DNA from 4 places in the Pseudomonas sp. REB1044 genome. Region 4 is predicted to be linked to each of the others. Evidence: predicted binding sites of a transcription regulator. Region 4 holds the regulator's gene; each other region holds the start of a gene.
What was found. The regulator sigma-54, encoded in region 4, starts transcription at its own class of promoters, with help from an activator protein. The targets are predictions, from matches to a motif close to ANTGGCATNNANNTTGCTNT.
Positions count from the first base shown of each region.

Region 1 (4,243 bases), 650 kb from region 4:
GTCGACCATCGACATCACACGCTCGACCTCGCCACCGAAGTCGGCGTGGCCGGGGGTGTCGACGATGTTGATGTGGTAGCCATTCCAGTTGATGGCGGTGTTCTTCGCCAGAATGGTGATGCCGCGCTCTTTTTCCTGGTCGTTGGAGTCCATGACGCGCTCGTCGTTGAGCTCGTTACGTTCCAGGGTGCCGGACTGGCGCAGGAGTTTGTCGACCAGGGTGGTTTTACCATGGTCAACGTGGGCGATGATGGCGATGTTACGCAGATTTTCGATCACAACTGTATCTCGTGCAGAGGATTCGGTGGCCGCCAGTGTAGGCGGCGAATATGTACGAAAGCAGACTCAGCGGGCCCGTGGGTCGGGAGGGCGATGGCGGATGCTGCCGCCATACAGCCCTGGCGTCTTATGCCGGACGATAAACACGCACATTGGCATGTCCCTCACTGAGCAGATGGTGTGCGTGCAAACGGCTCATCACACCCTTGTCGCAATACAGCAAGTACTGGCGCGTGTCGTCCAGGTGCTTGAACTTGCTGTTGATGGCATAGAACGGCATGACCTGCACCTCGACGCCGTCGAGCACCAGCGGCTCGTCTTCCTGGGCATCGGGGTGGCGGATATCGACGACGATCTGGCCAGGCATCGCCTGCGCCACTTCCTCGACCTCGATGTCCTTGCCCAGTTCGTCGATCACATGGTCGATGGAGATGAACCGGGCGCGCTCGATGGCGCGTTCGAGCACGGCCATCTCGAACTGCTTCTCTTCGTGCTCCATGCGGTGACGCTTGGCATGAGTGGTCGGGTTCACCGAAATCACGCCGCAGTACTCGGGCATGTGCTTGGCGAAATCGGCGGTGCCGATGTGGTAGGCGGTGTCGATGATGTCCTGTTTGTGGCTGGCCAACAGCGGGCGCAGCACCAGCTTGTCGGTGGCCGAGTCGATGATCGCCAGGTTCGGCAGGGTCTGGCTCGACACCTGGGAAATCGCCTCGCCGGTGACCAGGGCATCGATCTGCAAGCGCTCGGCCATGCGCGCGGCGGCGCGCAGCATCATGCGCTTGAGGGTGACGCCCATGTAGCTGTTGTCGACCTTGCCGAGGATCTCGCCGACCACTTCTTCGAACGGCACACTGATGAACAGCACGCGCTGGCTGCTGCCGTACTTCTTCCACAGGAAGTGAGCGACTTCCATCACCCCCAGCTCGTGGGCGCGACCGCCGAGGTTGAAGAAGCAGAAATGGGTCATCAGGCCGCGGCGCATCATCTGGTAGGCCGCCACGGTGGAGTCGAAGCCACCGGACATCAGCACCAGCGTCTGCTCCAGCGCGCCCAGCGGGTAGCCGCCGATACCGTCGTGCTGACTGTGGATGACGAACAGGCGCTGGTCGCGGATCTCCAGGCGCACCACCACTTCCGGACGCTGGAGGTCGATACCGGCCGCGCCGCACTGCTGGCGCAACTGGCTACCGACGTAGCGGTCGACGTCCATCGAGGTGAAGTCGTGGTGACCGCCGCGCTTGCAGCGCACGGAGAAGCGTTTGCCGGCCAGCAGATGACCGTAGTGCTGCATGCATTTTTCGACGATGTCGTCGAAGTCGCCCAGCGGATACTCCTGCACTTGCAGGAAGTGGGTGATCCCCGGGGTGCAGGTCAGGCGCTCGATCATCTCGCGCTGAATCTTCTCGTCCTCGAGGCGGGTGACCACTTCGAGATTGTCCCAGACACCGTTGACCACGAGCTCCGGATCCAGATCCTTGAGCACGTTGCGGATGTTCTTGCCGAGCTGGCGGATGAAGCGCTTGCGCACCGGCCGGCTCTTGATGGTGATCTCTGGGAAGACTTTGACGATAAGTTTCATTGGGTTAACAGCGCGCGCGGAGCCTGCCGAAAATGAGGGGCGCGAATTATAGCGGAAACAGGTAGAGATTTGAGCAACTTTTGATCAGAGGTTTACAGATAGGTGCCGCATGGCGGTCTGGCAGTGCTTATAGCGGCCTGATGGCTGATGAATCGCCGCAGCCCCCAAACAAAGCACGCCCGCCCCACCACCGCACCACATCAGTGCATTGCTAGCAAATGACGCCTTATTTAGGTGCGCATCACCGTTGCAGGGCGCCCTGAGATGCCTAAGGACGCCGCCTTTTATCCCCCCCTAGCCATTTTCGGGCACTGGCATGCAATTTGCTCCCTTGTGATGCAGGTAAGCTTGGCCGACTATCCGCGCCCGGCGACACCCTTTTTCCAGGGCAGCGGCCTACCGCGCTCTAGACCATCCGGAGGACAACATGTCGAAGTCGGTTCAACTCATCAAAGATCATGACGTCAAGTGGATTGATCTGCGTTTCACGGACACCAAAGGCAAACAGCACCACGTCACCATGCCGGCTCGCGATGCGCTGGATGATGAGTTCTTCGAAGCCGGCAAGATGTTCGACGGCTCCTCCATCGAAGGCTGGAAAGGCATCGAAGCCTCCGACATGATCCTGCTGCCGGACGATTCGTCCGCCGTGCTCGACCCGTTCACCGAAGAGCCGACCCTGATCCTGGTCTGCGACGTCATCGAACCTTCCACCATGCAAGGCTACGACCGCGACCCACGCGCCATCGCCAAGCGCGCCGAAGAGTTCCTGAAGTCCACCGGTATCGGTGACACCGTATTCGTCGGCCCTGAGCCTGAGTTCTTCATCTTCGACCAGGTCAAGTTCAAGTCGGACATCTCCGGCTCGATGTTCAAGATCTACTCCGAGCAAGGCTCCTGGATGACCGACCAGGACGTCGAAGGCGGCAACAAGGGCCACCGCCCGGCCGTCAAAGGCGGCTACTTCCCGGTTCCGCCGTGCGACCACGACCACGAAATCCGTACCGCCATGTGCAACGCCATGGAAGAAATGGGCCTGGTGGTCGAAGTGCACCACCACGAAGTGGCCACCGCCGGTCAGAACGAAATCGGCGTGAAGTTCAACACTCTGGTCACCAAGGCTGACGAAGTTCAGACCCTGAAGTACTGCGTGCACAACGTGGCCGATGCCTACGGCAAGACCGCCACCTTCATGCCCAAGCCTCTGTACGGCGACAACGGCTCGGGCATGCACGTGCACATGTCGATCTCCAAAGACGGCAAGAACACCTTCTCCGGCGAAGGCTATGCCGGCCTGTCCGACACCGCCCTGTACTTCATCGGCGGCATCATCAAGCACGGTAAGGCCCTGAACGGCTTCACCAACCCGGCCACCAACTCCTACAAGCGTCTGGTGCCAGGCTTCGAAGCGCCGGTCATGCTGGCCTACTCGGCCCGCAACCGTTCGGCCTCGATCCGTATTCCTTACGTGTCCAGCCCGAAAGCTCGCCGCATCGAAGCGCGCTTCCCGGACCCGGCCGCCAACCCGTACCTGTGCTTCGCCGCCCTGCTGATGGCCGGCCTGGACGGTATCCAGAACAAGATCCACCCAGGCGATGCCGCCGACAAGAACCTGTACGACCTGCCGCCTGAAGAGGCCAAGGAAATCCCGCAGGTCTGCGGTAGCTTGAAAGAAGCCCTGGAAGAGCTGGACAAGGGCCGTGCCTTCCTGACCAAAGGCGGCGTGTTCTCCGACGACTTCATCGATGCCTACATCGAGCTGAAGTCCGAAGAAGAGATCAAGGTGCGCACCTTCGTTCACCCGCTGGAATACGACCTGTACTACAGCGTCTGATGACTGCGGCGCTGGCGCCGTAGCGATCAACCCAAACGGCTTCCCTCGGGAAGCCGTTTGTATTTTTACGGTCAGGCGGTTCGGACGCGTCCTACTGGTACACAAAAGGGCATTGGCCACACTCAGGTCTCCCATTTCAAGGAGATCACCATGCGCCTCACCCCGCTCTGCCTGTTGTGCATCCTCGCCCTCACCGGCTGCCTGAAATCCCCGGATCCCGACCCCACCTTCGAGGCCCTGCTCGACAGCATCGAACAGCGTCTGGCCATCGCCGACGCCGTGGCTCTGCACAAGTGGGACAACGGTCAGCCGGTACAGGACAGTGCTCGCGAGCAGCAGGTGCTGGAAAGAGTGCGCAAGGCCGCATCGAGCCATAACGTCAGCCCGCAACGCGCGATCCCGTTCTTCAGAGACCAGATCGAGGCCAACAAGCTGCGTCAGTACCATCTGCTCAGCCAGTGGAGCCTGGTGGAGGCCGCGCCAGACATCCCACGCCTGGACCTCACCCGTGAGATTCGCCCACAACTGGACCTGCTGCAGGCGCAGAT
Region 1 is NZ_CP046139.1:4,881,128-4,885,370, forward strand. Features, by position in the region: gene typA (translational GTPase TypA) at 1-279, opposite strand, end outside; gene thiI (tRNA uracil 4-sulfurtransferase ThiI) at 407-1,861, opposite strand; gene glnA (glutamate--ammonia ligase) at 2,289-3,695, shown strand; gene GKC70_RS22115 (chorismate mutase) at 3,846-4,243, shown strand, end outside.
Region 1: a site for sigma-54 is predicted at 2,172-2,191, ahead of glnA (glutamate--ammonia ligase). Genes of this name have one in related genera too.

Region 2 (4,243 bases), 1.2 Mb from region 4:
GCGTTCGCGGCGCAGCACCGTGGCGGTGGTGCGAACCATCGCCTTGAGCGCATCGGCGGCCTTGTTAGAGCGGTACTCCTGCCAGAAGCGCAGCAGGCTGCTGACGCTGACCATGGTCATGATGATGATGACCTTGGTCAGGTCGGCGTCGTCCCCTTCGCCGGCACGGATCGGCAGCCAGTAGTCGGTGACGAAGCTGATCGCGGCGAGGGTCAGCAGGACATAGATGAAGGGGTTGTTCAGGGCCTTGAGCAGTTGCACCACGGCGGGTGCCTGACGGTCCTGGGCCACTTGGTTGGCGCCGTCGCGCTTCAGGCGCTTGGCGGCTTCCTGCTCGGTCAGGCCCAACTCGCTGGTGTCGAGGTTGGCCAGCGTGACGGCCAGACCATGGTGCGCCTCACGGGCGGCCTGGGTGGACAGGCGGGTTTCGCGCTCGGCCTTGGCCGACGGGGTATTGCGGTATTTGGCGGTCATGTTGCTGTGCTCCTGCCGCTGCGGCGGCACGCCACACAGACGTTTCACTCACGGGGTGAACGGCGGTATGTCGGGGCGCATGAAAAAACCAGGTTTTTCCGACGGTTGTCTGTTCGCTGCCGAGGGTCGGAAGTTGATCCGGCAGCGAACTTTCTACTCGCGCAGTCCATGGGTTTGTCCTCGTTCAAATAATTCAGGCAATAAGGGGCCCTCAAACTTTTAAATTAAAAAAGTTTGCACGGAAGTGACCGTTTAAATACGGTTTTCAGATGAAGTTCGAGGGCCTCAGGCAGGCGCGAAACCAGGCCATCGGCCCGCTGCGACTCGGAGGTTCCTGAGGGCGTCATGGCACCAGTGCAGGCGCAACTGGAGTTTTCCGTGACCAGGATGGGCCTGCCAGATGGCGCGCAGTTGCGGGCCGTGTGCAGCGGCTGTGGGAACGTCTTCAAGCCTCGCGCCGAGTGGCCTGCGGGTGCGCGCATGCAGCGCGGCCAGGCAGGCGTGCAGGCGATGTGAAACGAACGAGGTGAGGGTCATGAGCTTGCCTCCGACCGGCGGGCACCGGGCGAGGCAAGTCACGGCGGAGCGTCAGGCTCTGGCGCGGCGTGCCCGATCCTGGTGTTGGGACCGGTGTTCCGATTTCAGTGCCTGACCGGCCCGTGGGGCGCCGATCAGGCAGCGACTAGATACTGTGTCCATTGAATGCTTCATTGAGTGGAATAAGGGCCTTTTCCCAAGGCGAGCGAACTTTATTCAAGGGTAGTATCGAAGTCAATCGCAGAGGGGGTCGTTAAATAACTTTCATCTTGTCGAATGCGATATTTAGTGTGTAGGAAAGCATGCTTCATATGCCCGGCCTGCAGGCGGCATTGCACCGTGCAGGCTCTGCCAGCTGGGGGCTCAGTGGTCCGCTGAAGGCGCCAGGCGGGCCTCGAGGTCGGCCACCTGCTTTTCCAGTGCTTCAAGGCGAGCACGGGTGCGGGCCAACACCACCATCTGGCTGTCGAATTCTTCTCGGCTGACCAGGTCCAGCTTGCTGAAGGTGCTCTGCATCAGGGCCTTGAACTGGCTTTCGAGTTCGGCGCGCGGTTGCGCAGTATCGCCGCTGAACAGGCGCGAGGCCTGGTCGCTCAGGGCATCGAGGAGGGCTTTGGGCGCGAGCATGGGGCAGGCTGTCCATCAAGAGGGAAGGGTTGGCAGTGTAGCACGGTGCCCCGGAACGGCTGGATGCACACTTTTTGCGCAGCATGCAGGGGTTGGATGCACCGGAATTGTGCGCCTTCTTCTCTGAGGGCCTCAGGCCAATCCTCGAGCGATAACGTAATGGCCTGTAATTCCGAGTTTTTTGAGAAATGGCAAGGTTTCTGCAATGACTCTCGCAAGCCATGCACTGATGACGTCCTGAGTGATCGGGCAGTGTGCAGGCGCAATCGCTAGGTCTCACGTCACCCACCGAAGCGTGCGTCGGAGGGGGGAAGGAAACCAACGACGCGTTACAAAGCCAGGCGCTGCGCTTAGACTTGAGACGGGTTTGTTTTCCTGGGGCAAGTCCACCAAATCGGGAGAAGAGTTTCATGAAGCTAGTCACTGCCATCATCAAGCCGTTCAAGCTGGACGACGTGCGCGAGTCGCTGTCGGAAATCGGCGTGCAGGGCATCACCGTGACCGAAGTCAAGGGCTTCGGCCGGCAGAAGGGCCATACCGAGCTGTACCGTGGTGCCGAGTACGTGGTCGATTTCCTGCCCAAGGTCAAAATCGATGTCGCCATCGACGACAAGGACCTGGACCGGGTGATCGAAGCCATTACCAAGGCTGCCAACACCGGCAAGATCGGTGACGGCAAGATCTTCGTGGTGAATCTGGAGCAGGCCATCCGCATCCGTACCGGCGAGACCGATACCGACGCGATCTAAGCGACGCAACACCGCCTCACCAAACCCAACACGCCCCAGGAGAAAACAAATGACTCTGCGCAAGATCGCAGGGCTAGGAGCCCTATTGTCCCTCGTCATGCCTGGCCTGGCCTTGGCAGACGAAGCCGCCGCCCCGGTGCTGAACTCCGGCGACACCGCCTGGATGCTCACCGCCACCGCGCTGGTACTGTTCATGACCATCCCGGGCCTGGCCCTGTTCTACGGTGGCATGGTGCGCTCCAAGAACCTGCTGTCGGTGATGATGCAGTGCTTTGCCATCACCGGTCTGATCAGCATCCTGTGGGTTGTCTACGGTTACAGCATCGCCTTCGATACCGCCGGTATGGAAAAGGGCGTGCTCAACTTCAATTCCTTCATCGGCGGCTTCTCCAAGGCCTTCCTCGCGGGCGTCACGCCATCGGGCCTGACCTCGGCCACCGCGCTGTTCCCCGAGGCGGTGTTCATCACCTTCCAGATGACCTTCGCCATCATCACCCCAGCGCTGATCGTCGGTGCCTTCGCCGAGCGCATGAAGTTCTCTGCCATGCTGGTGTTCATGGGCGTGTGGTTCACCCTGGTCTATGCGCCGATCGCGCACATGGTCTGGAGCGGTGACGGTGCGCTGATGTGGGACTGGGGCGTGCTGGACTTCGCTGGGGGCACCGTGGTGCACATCAACGCCGGTGTCGCGGGCCTGGTGGCCTGCGTGGTGCTGGGCAAGCGCAAGGGCTACCCGACCACGCCGATGGCACCGCACAACCTGGGCTACACCCTGGTCGGTGCGGCCATGCTGTGGATCGGCTGGTTCGGCTTCAACGCAGGCTCCGCCGCGGCCGCCAACGGTACCGCCGGCATGGCCATGCTGGTGACCCAGATCGCCACCGCCGCCGCCGCGCTGAGCTGGATGTTCGCCGAGTGGATCGGTCATGGTAAACCGAGCGCGCTGGGCATCGCGTCGGGTGTGGTCGCGGGTCTGGTCGCCATCACTCCGGCGGCGGGCACGGTAGGTCCGATGGGCGCTCTGGTGATCGGCCTGGCGTCCGGCGTGATCTGCTACTTCTGCGCCACCAGCCTCAAACGCAAGCTGGGCTATGACGACTCGCTCGATGCCTTCGGCGTGCATGGCGTGGGCGGCATCGTCGGCGCGATTCTCACCGGCGTGTTCGCGGCACCTGCGCTGGGCGGCTTCGGCACGGTCACCGATATCGGTGCGCAGGTCTGGGTACAGGCCAAGGGCGTGATCTTCACTGTGGCCTATACCGCCATCGTCACCTACGTGATTCTCAAGGTACTGGACGCGGTGATGGGGCTGCGGGTCAACGAAGAAGAAGAGTCGGTCGGTCTCGACCTGGCTCAGCACAACGAGCGTGGTTACAACCTGTAATCGCCATGCGGTAAAAAACTTGCCCGGCTCGTCCGGGCATTTTTTTGCCTGATTTTTACTGTTTCGCCTTGGGGCAAACGGTTTACCCGACACGTTCGTGACGTAGGGCGAATACTTACAAAATGACGGGTACTGATGGAGCTTTGCTTTTTCTCCCGGCGCGCTAGAATGCGCGCCGGAGGGGGCCTTCGAGGCGCCCTGCGCACGTCGGTGCCAGCTTTGCTAGGCTGGCTCATAGCGCAAGGCCATCGGCCCCCGCCGAAGATTTCGCCAGTGCTGGCCTTAGGCCGGAACCTGCTGGCAAGCGCTCCCTGTACGCAGCGCATACTCCAGGCCGTGGCCAATCCACGGTCGGTGGAATTTTCACCGGTGGCTGCCGGTCTACGGCATCACTGGGCCATAACTAATCTGCTTTTCGCAAGTCATGAGGTAGAACATGAGCGACGACGATCTGGAAAACGATGACCTCGAA
Region 2 is NZ_CP046139.1:247,513-251,755, forward strand. Features, by position in the region: gene mgtA (magnesium-translocating P-type ATPase) at 1-474, opposite strand, end outside; gene GKC70_RS01120 (hypothetical protein) at 820-990, shown strand; gene GKC70_RS01125 (accessory factor UbiK family protein) at 1,375-1,638, opposite strand; gene glnK (P-II family nitrogen regulator) at 2,049-2,387, shown strand; gene GKC70_RS01135 (ammonium transporter) at 2,437-3,771, shown strand; gene sutA (transcriptional regulator SutA) at 4,208-4,243, shown strand, end outside.
Region 2: a site for sigma-54 is predicted at 1,826-1,845, ahead of glnK (P-II family nitrogen regulator). Genes of this name have one in related genera too.

Region 3 (4,243 bases), 2.5 Mb from region 4:
ACCGGCGGCGTAGCGCCGTTGGACACTTCCAGGGGAATGGTGTCGGCGGAGGAGTTCAGGTTGATGCCCTGATCGATCAGGGTGGTCGCCTTGGGCGCCAGTGCCGAGGTGTCGATCTTCAGATTGGTGAGGATGCCCTTCTGGATCTTGCCGGTGCTGTCGGCGGCGTAGCCTTGCAGGTTCAAACCGTCGGAGGTGACCACATTGCTGTTCTTGTCGGTGCGGAACGCACCGGCACGGGTATAGCTAAGCGAGCCGTTGTCCGAGAGCACGAAGTAGCCCTGGCCCTGAATGCCCATGTCCAGCACGTTGCCGGTATTGTTCACGTCACCCTGGGTGAACTGCTGCGAGACGGCGGCCAGGCGCACGCCGTTACCGATCTGGTTCTTGCCCACGCCCAGACGGTTGGCGCCGGCATAGACGTCGGCGAACTCGGCGCGCGACGACTTGAAGCCGGTGGTGTTGACGTTGGCGATGTTGTTGCCGGTGACGTCCAGTTGCTTGTTGGCTGCGTAGAGACCGCTAAGGCCGATATTGAAAGACATGTAGTGCTCCTTCTGCCGAACAGACCGGCCTTAGATTCCGATGGTTTGTACTTTGGAGATGCCGACCTTGCCGATACCGGCGAGGTTGAGCATCATCTCGCCGCCTGCACCGGCAACGGTGACGCTGGTGACCGTGGCCGGCAGCAGGGTGTACATCTGCTGGTCCTTGCCATCGACGGTGGTGGTGGCGCTGAAGCTGTAGTTGCCGGCAGCGACCTTCTCGCCTTTGTCGTTGGTGCCGTCCCAGATGAAGTCGGCATTGCCCTTGTTCTGCGCGCCGAGGTCGATGGTCTTGACCACGTTGCCGTCCTTGTCCTTGATGGTGATCTTGCCGTTGTCGATGTTCTGCGGCACCACCACCTGGCCATTGAGGCTCTTGCTAGGGTCGATCATGGCCTTGTCGTTCTGCACGATCACCGAGCGACCGACCAGCGAGGACGCCTGCAGGGCCTGAGAGGAACCCATTGCACTGGTAATGCCATTGACCGACTGGTTGAGGGTCTGGATGCCCTCCAGGCTGCTGAACTGCGCCAACTGCGAGACGAACTCGCTGTTGTCCTGCGGGTCGAGGGGGTTCTGGTGCTGCATCTGGGTGACCAGCAACTGCAGGAAGGCATCTTTGCCGAGCGCGTTCTTGTCGGTCGACTCGGTGGTGTTCTTCTTGGTGTTGCCAGTGGTGCTCACGCCCGAATTGGCGAGGACTTCATTGAGGTTCGTGGCCATGTCTTACACTCCGTGATCACTGACCCAGGGTCAGGACCTTCTGCATCATGGTCTTGGCGGTGTTCATCAGCTCGGCGTTGGTCTGGAACGCACGGCTGGCGGAGATCATGTCAGCCATCTCCTCGACCACGTTGACGTTGGGGTAGTAGACGTAGCCGTCCTTGTTCGCCGCCGGGTGGTTGGGCTCGTAGCGAGCCTCCAGATTGCTCTGGTCCTCAATGATGCCCTTGACCTGCACGCCCTGGCCGGCCTGCCCCTGATCCTCGAACAGCGACTGGCTGCCGCCGTTCTGCGCCTGCTCGAAGGTGGTGGCGAACACCGGGTGGCGGGCACGGTAGGTCTGGTCGATGCTCGAGGACACGGTCTCGGCGTTGGCGATGTTGGAAGCGACGGTGTTCAGTCGCGTGTTCTGCGCACTCATGCCGCTACCGGCGATATTGAAGACACTGGCAAGGGACATGGTCACTCTCCGCGCAGGGCCGATACCAGCCCTTTGAATTTACTGTTGAGCAAGGTGAAGCTGGCCTGGAAGTCGATGGCGTTCTGCGTGTAGTTCGACTGTTCCATATGGGCATCGACGGTGTTCTGGTCGATCGACGGCTGCATCGGCGTGCGGTACTTGAGCGTGTCGTCGGCCAGCGCCATGCCTTCGGCCTCGATGTGTCGGCTGTTGGTGCGCTGCAACGACACCCGCTCTTCGGTGCGCTTGCCGGACTCACCGGCCAGTACCGAGGCGAAGTCCAGGTCGCGGGCCTTGTAGCCGGGGGTGTCGGCGTTGGCGATGTTGTTGGCCAGCACCTCGGCGCGCTGGGCGCGCAGACCCAATGCCTTTTCGTGGATGCCGAGGGCGTTGTCGAAGCTGATGCTCATGTCGGGGAACCTTCGAAGGTTGACCTGCGTTGCGTTGGCCAAGATATAGCAAGGGCTGTGCCAACACGCCACAGCCCAGCAATGCCGGGCATTGAACCTTTAGCGAGGGGTTTGGCCTGCCAGAAAAGCGGCAAGGGGTTTCCGCTTCATGGCGGCGAAGCGGCAAAAGCGCAGCGGCAACGGCGGCAATCCAAAAAATTGACGTGATCGCGCAGAACGAAAAAACCGGCGTCTTTCGACACCGGCTTTTTCATTACTTGGCCTGGTAGATGATCCCCGGACTGCACTGGACCATCTGGTAATGATCCGGCAAGCCGTTCAGCGCTTCGGAGGCGCCGAGGAACAGATAGCCACCCGGTTTGAGGGTGGCATGAATGCGCATGAGGATGTCTTTCTTCACCTGGGCGGAGAAGTAGATCAACACGTTGCGGCAGAACACGATGTCGAACTTGCCCAGCGACGCGTAGCTGTCGAGCAGGTTGAACGAGCGGAACTCGACGCGACTGCGAATCGGCGGCTTGACCGCCCAGCGGCCCGGGCCTTTCGGGTCGAAGTAGCGCTGCAGGCGTTCCTGGGACAGGCCACGGGCGATGGCCAGGCTGTCGTACTCGCCGGTTTTACAGTTGTTGAGCATGGCGCCGGAGAGGTCGGTGGCAACGATCTGCGCCCCCATCTTCAACTGGCCAAGATTGCTGCGCTCGAATTCGTCGATGGCCATCGACAGCGAATACGGCTCCTGACCCGACGAACACGCCGCCGACCAGATGCGCAGGCGCTGCCCCGGGTTGGCACGAATGAACTCCGGGATGACCCGGCTCTTGAGCACCTCGAACGGATAGGTATCGCGAAACCACAGGGTTTCGTTGGTGGTCATGGCATCGACGACCTGCTCGCGCAGACCGCTGCGTGGCTGGGTCTGAATGCGCTGCACCAGCTCGCCGAGGCTCTTGATGCCCTGCTGCTCCATCAACTTGTTGAGACGGCTGGACACCAGATACTGCTTATTTTCGCCCAGCAGGATGCCACAGGCTTTCTCCAGGAAGACCCTGAACTGTTCGAAATCCAAATTACCCGTAGACAATGCTGCCGCCTCTTTTCAATCGCTTGCGCCGGGGGCGAACCCCCGACAATTTCAGTGCGTCGCCTTGATCCGGTCGACCACGCGGTGGGCCAGGTCATCCGGCCTGAACTTGGCCAGGAAGTCATCGGCGCCGACTTTCTTGACCATCGCCTGGTTGAACACGCCCGACAGCGAAGTATGCAGGAGGATGTGCAGCTTTTGCATGCGTGGATCGCTGCGAATCTCGGCAGTGAGGGTATAGCCGTCCATCTCCGGCATTTCAATGTCGGAAATCATCATCAGGAATTCCTCTTCCGGACGCTTGCCCTCATCCACCAGCTTGCGCAGGTAGTCGAGCGCCTGACGACCATCGTTGAGCGCGACCACTTCCACGCCCACCGTCTGCAGACAACGGCTGACCTGCTTGCGTGCCACCGACGAGTCATCGACCGTCAGCACCCGCAGCAACACGGCCTTGTCCTGCACTTCGGCATCCACCACGCCGGCCGAGACCGACTCCGACGACGGCGCCACTTCGGCCAGCACCTTCTCCACGTCGATGATCTCGACCATGCGATTGTCCACACGGGTGACCGCCGTGAGGTAGTGATCGCGGCCGGTGCCCTTGGGTGGCGGATGGATTTCTTCCCAGTTCATGTTGACGATGCGCTCGACCGAGTGCACCAGGAAGCCCTGGGTCTTGGTGTTGTATTCGGTGATGATCACGAAACTGTTGCGCGTCTCTTCCTTCAGGCCCGGCAGACCGGTGGCCATCGACAGGTCGAGAATGGGAATGGTCGCCCCGCGAATGTTCGCCACGCCACGCACCACCGCATGTGACTTGGGCAACAGGGTCAGGTCCGGGCACTGCAGCACCTCCCGCACCTTGAACACGTTGATGCCGTAGAGTTGATCGCCATTGAGACGGAACAACAGCAGCTCCAGGCGATTCTGTCCAACCAGCTGTGTGCGCTGGTTGACCGAATCCATAACGCCAGCCATGCCAGACTCCTTATGTTTTTCTGCTTGCTAGACAACAAGTCGG
Region 3 is NZ_CP046139.1:1,715,675-1,719,917, reverse strand. Features, by position in the region: gene flgE (flagellar hook protein FlgE) at 1-545, opposite strand, end outside; gene flgD (flagellar hook assembly protein FlgD) at 576-1,268, opposite strand; gene flgC (flagellar basal body rod protein FlgC) at 1,285-1,728, opposite strand; gene flgB (flagellar basal body rod protein FlgB) at 1,731-2,138, opposite strand; gene cheR (protein-glutamate O-methyltransferase CheR) at 2,392-3,219, opposite strand; gene GKC70_RS08165 (chemotaxis protein CheV) at 3,271-4,200, opposite strand.
Region 3: a site for sigma-54 is predicted at 2,184-2,203, ahead of flgB (flagellar basal body rod protein FlgB). Genes of this name have one in related genera too.

Region 4 (4,243 bases):
CACGCCAGACATGCATATTTTCCGCGGCACCGCTTACCCCTGGCATGTCCAGAGCGTGCGCGCAGAGGTCAATCCGGACGGCAGCGAAGTTGAACTGATCGACAACGTACGTATTGCCCGCACCGACGAGAAGCAGCGTGACACCCTGATTACCAGCAGCCGCATGACGGTGTTCCCGCAGAAGCAATATGCGCAGACCGATCAAGCCGTTAGAATCGACGGCGCCGGTGGCACGACCACGGGCGTAGGAATGAAAGCGTACTTGGAAGACGGCAGGATGGACCTGCTGTCCAACGTAAGAGGACAGTATGAGGCTCGTTAAAACCCTCCCCCTTTTGCTCAGCCTGAGCGCAGCACTGGGAAGCGCGAGCGCCTTGGCCCTGCCGAACGACCGTGATCAGCCGATCCGCATCCAGGCTGACAACGCGCACCTGGACGACAAGCAGGGCGTAGCCACCTACACCGGCGATGTCATCATCACCCAAGGCTCGATGGTGATCAAAGGCAACACCGTGACCATGACCCGTGCGCCCTCCGGCGATATCGACGTGGTGACCTCGGTGGGCAACCTGGCCTACTTCGAGCAACAGCAATCGGCCGCCAAGCCCGACAAGATGAAAGGCTGGGCAGTGACCATCCAGTACCAGGCGCAGAAGGACATGGTCATCCTCACCGACCGCGCCAAGGTCGAGAACGAAGGCAACACCACCGAAGGCGAGAAAATCGTCTACAACACCAAGACCCAGGTGGCAACCGCCGGTCGTGGTGGCAAGGTGACACAACCTCGTCAGCGCATCGACATGGTTATCCAACCGAAGAAAAAGGCCGAATAACAGATGGCAACCCTCAAAGCTCAGCACCTGGCCAAGAGCTACAAGGGCCGCCAGGTCGTACGCGATGTCAGCCTGTCCATCGACAGCGGCCAGATCGTCGGCCTGCTCGGCCCCAACGGCGCCGGCAAAACCACCTGTTTCTACATGATCGTGGGCCTGGTGCAGGCCGACCAGGGCCGCGTGCTCATCGACAGCCTTGATGTCAGCCACCAGCCCATGCATGGTCGTGCGCAGGCAGGCATCGGCTACCTGCCGCAGGAAGCCTCGATCTTCCGCAAGCTGTCGGTGGCCGACAACATCATGGCCATCCTCGAGACCCGCAAGGACATCGACCGCGACGGTCGTCGCAAGGAGCTGGAAAGCCTGCTGCAGGAATTCCACATCAGCCACATTCGCGACAACCTTGGCATGAGCCTGTCCGGCGGCGAACGACGCCGGGTCGAGATTGCCCGCGCTCTGGCCACTTCGCCGAAGTTCATCCTGCTGGACGAACCCTTCGCCGGCGTCGACCCGATTTCAGTGGGTGACATCAAGCAGATCATCCACCACCTCAAGGCCAAAGGCATTGGCGTCCTGATCACCGATCACAACGTGCGTGAAACGCTCGACATCTGCGAGACCGCCTACATCGTCAATGACGGTCAACTGATCGCTGAGGGCGACGCAGAGACCATCCTGGCCAACCAGTTGGTCAAGGAAGTTTACCTGGGTCATGAGTTCCGCCTCTGACAGCCAGGTAACGGCCTGGAGCGCTGTTAAAACCTGTTGAAACGGGCTTAAGTGTTACAGCGCTCTAGGCAAACGCTACAATTTCAGGCATATAACTTGCTTAAGATTTGGCGCTCCGGCGCCCTGTAGTGGATGGCGCATGCGCGCCGGCGAACAAGGTATTAAGCCCCAGCCATGAAACCATCGCTCGTCCTAAAAATGGGCCAGCAACTGACGATGACCCCTCAGTTGCAACAGGCCATTCGTCTGCTCCAGCTTTCCACCTTGGACCTCCAGCAGGAAATCCAGGAAGCGCTGGAATCCAATCCGATGCTCGAACGCCAGGAAGAAGGCGACGACTTCGACAACAGCGACCCGATGGCAGAAAACGGCGAGAGCAAACCGGTCGCCGAAGCCCAGGACAGCAGCTTTCAGGAAAGCAGTGGCAATGCCGATTCCACCGATGAAGGCGAGTGGAGCGAACGCATTCCCAACGAACTGCCAGTAGACACGGCCTGGGAAGACATCTACCAGACCAGCGCCAGCAGCCTGCCGAGCAACGATGACGACGAATGGGACTTCACGACCCGCACGTCCGTAGGCGAGAGCTTGCAAAGCCACCTGCTGTGGCAACTCAACCTGGCCCCGATGTCGGACACCGACCGACTCATCGCCGTCACCCTGATCGACAGCATCAACGCCCAGGGCTATCTCGAAGACAGCCTTGAGGAGATCTGCGCCGGTTTCGATCCTGAGCTCGACATCGAGCTGGATGAGGTCGAAGCGGTTCTGCATCGCATCCAGCAGTTCGAACCTGCCGGCATCGGTGCCCGTACACTCAGCGAATGCTTACTGCTGCAACTGCGCCAACTGCCTGCCGGCACGCCGTGGATGGCCGAAGCGCAGCGCTTGGTCAGCGATTACATCGACCTGCTCGGCAGCCGTGACTACAGCCAACTGATGCGCCGCATGAAGCTCAAGGAAGACGAGCTGCGCCAGGTCATCGAGCTGGTACAGAGCCTCAATCCACGTCCCGGCTCGCAGATCGAGTCCAGCGAGCCGGAGTATGTCGTTCCCGACGTCATCGTGCGCAAGGACAGCGATCGCTGGCTGGTCGAGCTGAATCAGGAAGCGGTGCCGCGGTTGCGGGTGAACCCGCAGTACGCCGGCTTCGTGCGCCGCGCGGATACCAGTGCCGACAACACCTTCATGCGCAACCAGTTACAAGAGGCTCGGTGGTTCATCAAGAGCCTGCAGAGTCGCAACGAGACGCTGATGAAGGTGGCCACGCAGATCGTCGAGCACCAACGTGGGTTCCTCGACTATGGCGACGAGGCCATGAAGCCGCTGGTACTGCACGATATCGCCGAAGCGGTTGGTATGCATGAGTCGACCATTTCACGGGTCACTACGCAGAAGTACATGCATACGCCGCGCGGCATCTATGAGTTGAAATACTTTTTCTCCAGCCACGTCAGCACTGCCGAAGGCGGCGAGTGCTCGTCCACGGCAATCCGCGCGATCATCAAGAAACTGGTTGCTGCGGAAAATCAGAAAAAGCCATTGAGTGACAGCAAGATCGCTGGTTTACTGGAGGCACAAGGCATCCAGGTAGCCCGTCGCACGGTCGCCAAGTACCGCGAGTCGCTCGGCATTGCACCTTCCAGCGAACGCAAGCGACTGATGTAACGCCCGGATGTGCCACGGCGTTTCAGTGGCAGGTGCAACACCTGCCTCTTACATGCACGGCAACAAAAGGAGAAGCTGTATGCAAGTCAACATCAGTGGACACCATGTAGAAGTCACCAAGCCCCTGCACGACTATGTACTCGATAAACTTGCCCGGTTGGAGAATCACTTCGACAAGATCACCAACGTGCAGGTCATCCTGAAAGTCGAGAAGCTGCAGCAGAAGGTCGAAGCCACCCTGCAGATTCCGGGCGGTGAAGTGGTTGCCAACGCAGAGCACGAAGACATGTATGCAGCCATCGACGCCCTGGCCGACAAGCTCGACCGCCAATTGAAAAAACACAAGGAAAAACAGCAAAGCCTGCTGCAAGGTGCAGCCGCACGCTGATACCCCTCATCCATGACCCGACTTGAATCCATCCTGCCCCCGGCTGTTCCTTGGTGAACGTGCCGGGCGGCAGTAAGAAGAGCGCCCTGGAAAAGGTCGCCAATCTGATTGCCCAGCAAGTACCCGAGCTGAAGATGAAGGACGTCTTCGAGAGCCTTCTTGCCCGCGAGAAGCTGGGTTCCACGGGGTTCGGCAACGGCATTGCCATCCCCCACTGCCGCCTGAAAGGTTGCAGCGCTCCCGTAAGCGCATTGCTGCATTTGGATGCGCCCATCGACTATGACGCGATCGACGGAGCGCCAGTCGACCTGCTCTTCGTGCTACTGGTACCAGAAGCCGCCACTGATGCGCATCTCGAATTGCTGCGCCAGATCGCCAGCATGCTCGACCGCAAAGATGTTCGTGACCGTCTGCGTGCCGCCGACAGCAACGAAGCGCTTTATCAGGTCGTCTTGAACGTCCAGAACGAGCTCTGAACATGCGCCTGATCATCGTCAGCGGCCGATCCGGCTCCGGCAAGAGCACCGCGCTCGATGTGTTGGAAGACAACGGCTACTACTGCATCGACAACCTGCCCGCCGGGTTGCTGCCACAACTGGCCGAAAGCGCACTGATCAACACCGAG
Region 4 is NZ_CP046139.1:4,231,633-4,235,875, forward strand. Features, by position in the region: gene lptC (LPS export ABC transporter periplasmic protein LptC) at 1-322, shown strand, start outside; gene lptA (lipopolysaccharide transport periplasmic protein LptA) at 309-833, shown strand; gene lptB (LPS export ABC transporter ATP-binding protein) at 837-1,562, shown strand; gene GKC70_RS19315 (RNA polymerase factor sigma-54) at 1,737-3,230, shown strand; gene raiA (ribosome-associated translation inhibitor RaiA) at 3,310-3,618, shown strand; partial or broken gene ptsN (PTS IIA-like nitrogen regulatory protein PtsN) at 3,631-4,094, shown strand; gene rapZ (RNase adapter RapZ) at 4,097-4,243, shown strand, end outside.